DNA from 2 places in the Blautia sp. DFI.1.216 genome. Region 2 is predicted to be linked to the other one. Evidence: riboswitches for the same ligand, from Rfam matches in the RefSeq annotation. Region 2 holds a riboswitch; the other holds the start of a gene.
The links. Region 2 has a riboswitch for cobalamin ahead of LJE11_RS15605 (ABC transporter substrate-binding protein). Riboswitches for the same ligand answer to the same signal wherever they lie in the genome.
Positions count from the first base shown of each region.

Region 1: another riboswitch for cobalamin. It lies ahead of LJE11_RS14440 (ABC transporter substrate-binding protein); the one in region 2 lies ahead of LJE11_RS15605 (ABC transporter substrate-binding protein).

Region 1 covers NZ_JAJDML010000043.1:9,500-14,802, reverse strand. Annotated here, with positions in the region: gene LJE11_RS14455 (ABC transporter ATP-binding protein) at 1-113, opposite strand, end outside; gene nikC (nickel transporter permease) at 125-952, opposite strand; gene nikB (nickel ABC transporter permease) at 957-1,904, opposite strand; gene LJE11_RS14440 (ABC transporter substrate-binding protein) at 1,960-3,522, opposite strand; cobalamin riboswitch at 3,720-3,918, opposite strand; gene LJE11_RS14435 (hypothetical protein) at 3,994-5,202, opposite strand.
Region 2 covers NZ_JAJDML010000051.1:16,529-21,831, forward strand. Annotated here, with positions in the region: gene LJE11_RS15600 (FecCD family ABC transporter permease) at 1-1,056, opposite strand, end outside; gene LJE11_RS15605 (ABC transporter substrate-binding protein) at 1,071-2,195, opposite strand; cobalamin riboswitch at 2,311-2,590, opposite strand; gene LJE11_RS15610 (ABC-2 transporter permease) at 2,665-3,315, opposite strand; gene LJE11_RS15615 (ABC transporter ATP-binding protein) at 3,312-4,157, opposite strand; gene LJE11_RS15620 (GntR family transcriptional regulator) at 4,161-4,532, opposite strand; gene LJE11_RS15625 (patatin-like phospholipase family protein) at 4,862-5,303, opposite strand, start outside.

The DNA of each region.
Region 1 (5,303 bases), on a different contig from region 2:
CTTCCGGATTCTCCTACCAGAGAAACGATCTGTCCCTCTTTCATATCCAGATTAAAGTTCTGAACAGTTGGAACATTTTTGTAGGAGATTGTCACATTATCTAATTTCAGCATGTTTATTCCTCCTACTCATTTCTTGGATCGAGGATATCACGGATGGAATCCCCAAGCATATTAAATACAACAACTACTACAAAAATAGCAAGACCCGGGAAGATCATCAGCCACGGAGCGGACTGCATACACGCTCTTCCTTCATTCAGCATATAACCCCATTCCGGTGCCGGCGGCTTCGCGCCAAATCCCAGGAAGGACATTGCTGCCAGTTCCAGCATCATGGAACCTATATCTGTGGCAGCAGTAATGATCAGTGTAGGAAGTGCATTTGGAAGCATATATCGAAACAGCATATACGGTGTTTTGGAACCGGTAACGATCGCTGCTGATACATAATCCCTGTCACGGATCTTCATAACTAGGCTTCGTGCCAGACGCGCATATTTGGTCCAGCTTACTACTACAATAGCGATGATCGCATTTTTGATACTTGCGCCCATAATACCTGCAACAGCAAGAGCAAGTACCAGTCCTGGGAAAGCAAGCATCATATCTGCAATTCGCATAATAACAGCATCAATGACACCTCCGAAATATCCTGCAAGGACTCCGGTAACAGTTCCCACCAGAAAGATCAGGGCAACAACACCAAAGGTTGCTGACAGAGATGCACGTGCTCCATAAATAACTCTTGAAAAAATATCCCTGCCCATTTTGTCGGTTCCAAAAATATGTTCCTTGCATGGCGGAAGCAGTGCATCTACCAGAGAACCTTTTAACGGGTCAACCCCTCTGGTTACCACCGGTGCAAATACTGCTGTCAGAATAATACAGACTGCAAGAATAGAAAACACGACAAAAGTTTTATTTGCTAAAAATCTGTTTTTCTTTTTCATGATTCTACTCCTTTAAACGCATACGTGGATCAATATAAACATAAGATGCATCAACGATCAGGTTAATGACCATATAAATCAGGGCAAGCCATAATACATATCCCTGGATCAGATTGTAATCACTGGATGTGATTGCTGAAACTGCAAGGTTTCCAAGACCCGGATAAGAGAAGATTACTTCTACAACACTGGTTCCTCCAAGAAGTGATCCTATGGAAAGACCAAACATTGTGATCAGCGGAAGCAATGAATTTGGAAATACATTGCCCCAGATAATCTTTGATTTCTTTACTCCTCTTGCCTGTGCACCGATCACATAATCCTGACTCAGTTCATCCAGCACCGCTGTTCTTACCTGTCTGGTATATTTGGAAGACATTGCAATCGCAAGTGTCAAAGCCGGAAGAAACAGACTCTTAAAGTCTCCCGCAGAACTGATAACCGGAAATGCATTGATATAAACACAGAATGCCAGCATTAACAGAAGTCCAACCCAGAAGTTAGGCATCGCACATCCGAGGAATGTAATTCCCCGGACGAGATAATCGATCCATTTATCTTTATATATGGCAGACAACATACCTAAAGGTACAGAAATAACCAGCATAAGGATCATGGCCATTAATGTAAGTTTCAAAGTCGGCCATAATCTGGCTGCAAGAAGTTCTGTAACTGGTTTATTTAAGCTGTATGATTTGCCAAAGTCACCTTTCAGACAGTTCTTAAGCCATCTGGTATACTGCACCAGAAACGGATCATTCAGACCAAGTTCCTCGCGTGTCTCCTGAACCATTTCTTCAGTAGGCATTACACCGGTTGCCGTGTACATGTTTCGTACAGGGTCACCTGGTGACATAAAGGTCAGTGCAAATGTAATAAAGCTGATACCGATCAATACGATCACAATCTGTAATAAACGCTTGATTATTTGCTTTTTACTCAAAAAAGACACCTCTTTTTATTTCTGTTTGTAACTATTCAGTAACTTCACAATTCGCAGACTTTTCTTATTCTGCAGGAGTAATTTCTGTTGACAGCCAGTAGTAATCTGCTGTATGGATATGTGCAGAACCAACTTTCTTACTGTAGATCATAGATGAGTTGTAGTATCCATCAATCAGAACCGCTGCATCATCTACCAGAATCTGCTGCATCTGGAAGATCAGATCTTTTCTCTTTTCCGGATCCATTTCACCTTTTAATTCTTCATATAACTTGTCATAGTCCGGGTTGGAGTATGCGCAGTAGCTGGTATCAGTTGCCCAGTTAGCCATATATGCCAGAGGATCTCCGGTACCAACAGTGATCCAGTTATTGTTATTAAGGTCATAATCCAGTGCTGCAAGTTTACTCCACTGATCATCTGAGCTTCCGTATTCAGGAACAACACCAATACCGATTTCTGCAAGATACTGTGCCTGAGCATCTGCAAAGTCATTCAGAAGACGGTTTTCATAAGAAATATATCTGAGGTTGATATTCTGACCATCCAGTTCACGGATTCCATCTCCGTCTGTATCAACGATTCCTGCATCATCCAGAATCTGTTTTGCTTTTTCCGGATCATAGGTATATGGATTTTCCAGTTTGTCATAGTCATAGTTCAGAGTAGAAGGCAGTACGGAGAATCCTGGTGTATAAAGTCCACCGATTGTTCTGGAATTACAGATTGTATCATTATCAATTGCCATCAGGATTGCCTGACGAAGTGTTTTGTTTCCAAGAACACCGTCAAAGTTCATCCATGCAAATCCACAACGTACACCTGATGCGATATCAACAGTATAGTCATCGTTATCCTGGAAGTCCTGAATATCTGCTACGTTTGTAATGTTCTCAACCAGGTCTACCTGACCGCTCTGAAGTGCCATTGTTTTTGCGGAGTTATCTCCCATGAACAGCAGATTGACTTTATCGTATGGGACATCTTCACGATAATACTCATTTGCAGCTAATGTATAACCAACACCTACACCATTGAATTCTTCAATCTTGTATGGACCTGTTCCAATAATTCCGTTATCATAGTTTTCAATATGTTCTACATCTGTAATTCCCATTGTTGGATGGCAGAGCTGTCCTACAAGGTTTGCATATGGTTTGCTTGTTTTGATGTTAATTGTATTTGCATCATCATCTACAGTAACTTCTGCTTCAAATTCCAGATATTTCTCCGGTTTGGCAGATCCGGAAGGTCCTACCTCTTTCATGTGATCAAAATACTCTTTTACCTTTGTCGGAGTTAAATCACATCCGTCAGAGAATTTAATTCCGTCTTTCAGCTTGATCGTCCATTCTGTATGCTCGTCATTTACTTCATAACTCTCAGCAAGCCACGGGATAACTTCCATATTGTCATCGAATTTAAATAATGCTTCAGCAATACCATATCTCATAGCATTCCATCCACCGTTTTCATCATTTGCACTGTTTACACATCCATCTGTGTACATCTGACATCCGAAGTTTAAAACCTTCTCATCACCTTTCGCCTGTACAGTAACTCCCATTGATAACGCAACTGTTGTTGCTGCTGCTAACACAAGTAATTCTCTTTTTGTTTTTTTCATCCTTTACTTCCTTTCTTTTTTTGTTTCTTCGTTGTTTTTCTTCCTTCTCATACTGTCCATTCCTATGATTTTGAGCGAAAAAAAGACAGATGCTCCCGCATCCGTCACGAAATCTTACCGTTAAAGAATCAAACATATATATATGCAACACATGAAGTTGTAACTCTTAATCAGGATTTCTCGTCGTCCGCAAGAATCTCTTTTACTAGAAATAAGCAGGTCTCCTGACTTAAGCCTATATACTTTCAGCACCTTCCCAGAAAATATCTTCCAGTGGTATGCAGCTGAAAAACAACTATCACAGTGACGGGATCGTACCGGATTTACACCGGTTTCCCTTTTAATCAGACCAGCAGGACGCTTCTGCTGGTCTGAACTTATCTCTAAAATCATCAAATGGCCGTATGAATACTTCTTTATCATAACATACTATCATGCATACGTCAATTATTTCAGACTTTTATTTTCTATCTATTTTTCCGTAAATTTCTGGAATTCTTCAAAATTTGTTTCCGGTGTATAGGATTTCAGAACTCCCATCATGTCCTCTACACTATATGTATTATCATACATTCCAATAGATAACACATACTGCTTATTAAACTCATCTACTGAATCCGCTGTCCAAAATGACTGCTGCAGCCGGAAAGCACTTCCATCTTCACGGTAATCTTCTGCAAAGCCTTCCAGAGCATTCTTCATAGCAACAAATGATGGTGCAACGATAGCACCATATTTTCCTACAAGATAGTCGATTCTTTCCTTGCCGTTATATCCCTTCTTGTTAAACATTTCGTATGTATCTTCTGTAAAACAATCAATTGACCCCAACAATACATCTGTACTGTTCTCTTCTTCATAAGCATCAATTACCTTGATAAAATCACTTGCGCTCACTACACTCAGAATAACATTATACTCTCCTGTATTCAGCGGAGCAGCCAGCTTTTCATCCAGATGATCTTTTGGATAACCCGGAACCAGAGTAATCTTAATATCACTGCCTGTTTCAATTTCTTCCGTATCCTGCGTATTCACCAGTTCTTCTACAGACTTCTCATATGACAGACCATATGCTTCCTGAAGCTTATTCAGAATACCTATCGTTCTCAGACGATGCATCTCATTACCGATGGCAGATCCTCCACATGCTATTATGTAATGATTCTGATTATTCTGATCCTCTGAAGCAAAATACTCCGCCATATTGGCAGCCGCATCCTTTTCTGTTTCAACAGATGTTCCTATCGTTCCCAGAAAGTAAGGATTATCCTTTACTTTCTCATACATTTCATCACTGATCGTTCCTGAACCACGCACATAATACATACCATATTCTTCGCATACCGGAAGAACTTCTTCAAGATCAGAGGAAAGGAAAGAAATAATTCCCTTTACATTTCTTTCATGAAGCTCATTTATAAAGCTGATTTCTTCTTCTGCAGTGCTTATACTGGAAGAATATAAAAACTCAACTTCAAAAGCCATACCGACATAATTTTCAAAATAATTTCTAAACTCTCTTACTTCCGCATCATTCAGATTATATACAGACACTCCTATTGTCATTTTTTCATCCTGATCTGCTGTATCACTCTGGACATCAGATGCCATAACTGAAATACTGGTGCAGGTAAGCAGCATAATCATTGTCAATATAAAACTAATTATCTTTTTCATTCCTTTTTTACCTTTCTGTCGTATTTGTATAAAAATTCAAGTTTTCTTTTCTCACATCCCTTCCTGAAGTAAAAAAGATCCTCTTCTTAAAATGTATTTTA
Region 2 (5,303 bases):
CCGCACAAGCAGATAAATAAAGCACGGAGCACCGATAATGGATACCAACACACCGATCGGCATCTCAGAATTCTTCAGGATCACACGACATGCCACATCACACCAGATCAAGAACGATGCACCAAGCAGTGCACTTAATGGCAATAATCTTCTGTGGTCTGTTCCAAAAAGGATTCTGATCACATGAGGGATCACAAGTCCTACAAAGCCGATCACACCTGCACAATATACTGCAAACCCGATCATTACAGAAGCAACGATCAAATAAAAAGTTCTCAGCCTGTGCAAATCAGTTCCCAGTGTGATCGATACATCATCTCCTAACAGCATCAGATTCAGATTACGATATTGCGTCCAGAAAATAATTACACAGATCAATGTAACAGGAAGCATTACACCTACTCTGCTCCAGCTTGCGCCTGCAAGGCTTCCCATCATCCACTTCATTACTTCTGTTGCTGCATTTTTGTCATTGGTGATATAGATAACAAAATTGGAAAAAGCAGAACATACCGCACTGACGGCCATTCCGGCAAGGATCAGTTTGGCAGAAGTAGCTTTTCCGCCCATGTTTGCAATGGCAATTACTGCAAAAGAAGTGACCATTGCACCAATAAATGCAGGAACACCAACTGAGTTTCCACCGAGAAATCCACCAACTCCAAGCATGATCGCCAGTGTTGCACCAAGGGATGCACCGGATGAAATACCAAGTACATACGGATCTGCCAGTGGGTTCTGGACAATCGCCTGCATAACTACGCCACAGACGGAAAGAGCCATTCCAACTGCCAGAGCCAGCAGGACTCTGGGCAGCCGGATCAGCCACACAACATCGTGAACTGCGCCTTCTGCATAGGCGGACAGGCTTTTGATATGAAACAATTTATATGCAATGACACTGTAAACATCTTTCAGTGACAGATCTGCATTTCCAAAAGTGATTGCTGCAAGAATGGAAAAAATCAGAAATGCCGCAAGCCCGATAAGAACTGCCACATACATGGATGTCCTGAGCACACTGCCTTTTTTTGTCTGTGAAACCTGTTCTTTCACTGTTATGTCCTCAATCAGTCAAGATTCACATCCGGATATAATCCTTTTGCGAAAGTTTCAATACCATCCTGTGTACGTGTTGCACTTGCGTACATTTCACTGAGCATGATCGGATAAACACGACCGTTCTTTACAGCGTCAAGGCTCTGAAGTGCTTCGTCATCCTTGATAACGGCAAGCTGGCTTTCTTTTACAGTTTCCGGATCATCACCTGCATATGGCATGTATACAACAAAAATCACATCAGGGTTTGCTGCAATGATATCTTCTTTTCCTGCTGTAGAAGCATCCGGGTTTGCCAGAGTCGCACCCAGTTGTGTTACCATATCTCCACCAAGGCTCTTTGCACCATAGTTTGTGATATCTTCTCCAAGAGGTTCCAGAACCATTACGCTTGGTTTCTCTTCTACATCTGCTGTTGCTGTAAGAGTTTTATCGATCACTGCCTTTGCATCATCTACGATTGCCTGTGCTTTGTCCTGTACATCAAAAATCTTTCCAAGATTTAAGATGTCTGTAAATTCATTTTCCAGAGTTCTGTCTCCGTCAGGGCGTGTGTTTGTGTTGTAATAAGTGTTGCAGCCTTTGTCGATCCAGTCTGTTACATTTCCGAGATTTTTATCAGAAAACAGGGAGCTCCAGGATAAGATCATGTCTGGCTCCAACATCGTTACAGTCTCAAGGGATGGGGTAAATTCATCAAGATAATTTGTTTTTGAAAATGCATCTTTAAGTTCATCCGGAACTTCATTGTCAAGACCTGCTGTAGCTACCAGGCGGTCTTCCAGACCAAGTGCAAGCATGGTTTCAATGCTTCCCTGATATACAGCAAGAACTTTCTCCGGTGCCTTTTCATAGGTTGTTTCGATTTCATTTCCATCATAATCATAGGTTGTGATGGTCAGAGGATATTCTGTCTTTGTACCTTCTGCGTCTGCTGTCTTATCTGCATCTGCTGAATCCTGTGCGTCTGCATCTTCCTGTGTATCAGAGTCTGCATCTGCTGCCGGCTGATTGTCCTCTTTGATTGTCTCAGAGTCTGCTCTCTCTGCTGCAAAAGCTGCCGGAGCTGCGGAAACTGCCATAGCTGCTGCCATCATAATTGCCATGATTCTTGTGGATAAATACCTGTTTTTCATTTGACTTCCTCTCTTTTCGTATATGTTATTTACCTGTTCGTGTAACCGAAAAGATGGGACTTCAGAAAAAGTAAAATAGAAGTGATAAGAATAACGGATACTTTTTACGGAAGCTCCTTCTTTACGCTGTCAGGCAGGTTTCCTGACTCACAGATCACAGAAAGTTCCCATAAAATAAAAACTGATACAACATCCATGCTTCAGCAGTTCATGAATGTTGTATCAGAAATATTTCCAGATACTCTCTGACAGCCGGATTCCGCCTTCTCACATATTTATGCAATGACATATTACAATCCCGCTTTTTTCTGTATACAGTGGCCGCAACCGTTCAGGCATTTCACCTGATTCCCTCTCACATTATCATACACAAAATCTGTGTATGATAATGTTCACTTAACAGCTATTCAATTACGCTGATATAATTTTAGCACACTGCTTTTATAATTACAACCATATTCGATACACATCAGAATTCTTTCTTCTCCATAAGCCGGACACCAATCCAAAAAGATCCCATATATACAATTACTGTAAATAATACAACTCCGGCCAATACCATTCCCCGGTTCAGTCCATTCAGCCATGCATCGACTGCGTCTGCTGAAAGTCCCATTGTTTTTATCAGAATATAAACTACGGCAAATATAATAGCCCACATGACCATTGCAATATAACGTCCTTTTTCCGCTCCAAAATGTATTACAAGCGGGAGCGATACCGCCAGCATAAGAAGTGCCAGTGGAATGTCTATCAGGCTGCCAATGATAGTCTCACTCAGACACCCCTGAAGTTCTGCCACACCTTTGCAGATTACTCCCGTTATCGTTGCAATTCCCCACGCTACAGCCGTAAGCCCTGCTCCCAGCAGATATTTTTCCGCCACATACTGTTTTCTGGTAACCGGCAAGGTCATAAGAAACGCAAGACCATTATCAAACTCATCATAACTTATAGTCGTAATGGCAAAAATTGCTGTGACAATCGTAAAATATCCTGTAGCAAAACTGACACTCCCGCTTCCTGCCAGATTCAGGATGACTTCCATTACAACAACCAGGATAAAAAACTGTTTCTGCTGTTTCATCAGTTCTATATCCTTTACAAATAATCCCTTCATACCTGTTCCTCCATCATCACTACCAGATCATCAATCTTTCCATTCTCAATTACAACATCCGGATAATTTTCCATATAAAATTGTTTCTGGTTTGTCAGACACCTGTATCCATAAGCCTCTTTCCGGATCTTAATAAGGTATTGCTGATCCAGTTTTTCATACTCTTCTTCTGAAACTTTAAGAACTGCATAATCTGACAGCAGTACATCTGTATCCTCATGAAGGATAATTTTTCCGGCATGGATCATATAAAAATCGTCACAAAGACTCTCCAGATCTGATGAAATATGTGAACTGATCAGAATAGAACTGCTTTCATTTTCTTCCATATATTCTCTCAGCATGTTCAGCACTTCATCCCTGGCTATCACATCCAGACCAACTGTGGGCTCATCCAGAATCAGCAGTTCTGCCTTATGGCTTAATGCTGCCAGTACTTTAAACTTTGCTTTCATACCAGTGGAAAATTCTTTGATTTTCTTGTCTGTGGGCAGATTGAATCTCCTGCACTGCTGCAGAAATTCATCTCTGTCAAAATCCGGATATATGCTTTTCATGATATTTGCCACGCCCGCTGCTGTCAGATACATACTGAAGCCTGAATCTGCAAAAACAACTCCCAGTTTCTGCTTATCCTCCGGCTTAAGCTCTTCTGCCTTTTTCCCAAAGACCTCTATCTCTCCGCCATCCGGATGAATCAGGCCGAGCAGAGCTTTAAATGTGGTGGATTTCCCGGAACCATTTCTTCCAATAAGTCCTGTAATCATCCCAGGCTGTACTTCCATAGAACAGTCCAGCGAAAAACCTCTGTAATGTTTCTGCAAATGACTGATTTTCAACATGTCTTAGTCCTCCATGATCATTTCAAAAAGATTTCTGATTTCCTCATCGTTCAGTCCACATCTTCTGCCCTTCATGATTGCCTGCTCCAGATCATGTTCTACTTCTTTGAGCTGTTCTTCCCTCATCAGGTTTTTATTTGTGGCTGCAACGTAGGTTCCTTTTCCATGAACAGTAACGGTAAATCCCTCTTCTTCCAGATTGTCGTAGGCTTTCTTCACAGTCAGGGCACTGATCTTCAGTTCCTTTGACAAACTGCGTACTGAAGGTAATACAGTGTCCGGCTGTAACTCTCCTCTGATAATCTCAGACTTAATCTGGTCTATGATCTGTTCATAAATAGGTACCATGGATGAATTATTGATTATTATATGCATATGTTTCTCCTCCATCTATAAACAGTATATAACAGTGCATAACTGTTGTCAACTGTTTTATACTGTTATACATTATATTTTATCAAACGAGTCTGCCTCCCCCTGTTCACTGATTCTCACTTCGATTTTCAGACTAAAAACATTTTTACAGACAAAAAGAAAGATGGATTCGGTTATAAAATTTTCCAAATCTATCTTTCTTCTTATCAGATTCTTAATCCACATTGCTACGTATCTCTACACCGAATAACTGCTCTGCAGGGAACTCACTTAATTCGGTTAAAGAATTGTTTTTAATTTGTTTTTATGTAATGGTTTTTTCTCTGTTTTTACTCTGCCAAATACGCCTTCAGTTTCTCCATATCAGCTTTCATCACTCTCCGTCCCACCTCATAAATCTCCTTTAAATGGGCGGGATCACGCTCAACCGGTTTTGCACTGATGTCTCTGTCCGGGCGGATAACATGGATCCTGCCCTCTTTTTCCAGATATGCGATTTTATCCAGCATACGATTATACTGAATATGACGTTCATCCAGAAGCTTTACAAGCTCCGGATACTCCCTGAACTTCAGTCTGAGCAGTGGCATCAGCTTATTATGTTCTTTTCTGTATCCCGGATGACGGGTACAGACTACCACATTTTTCTCATACCCCTGTGAAAGCATCCAGTTTACAGGTATCGGATCTGAGATGCCTCCGTCCAGATACATTCTTCCATTCAGCTTTACCGGTCTGGCGGCCAGTGGCAGGGAAGCTGATGCGCGCATC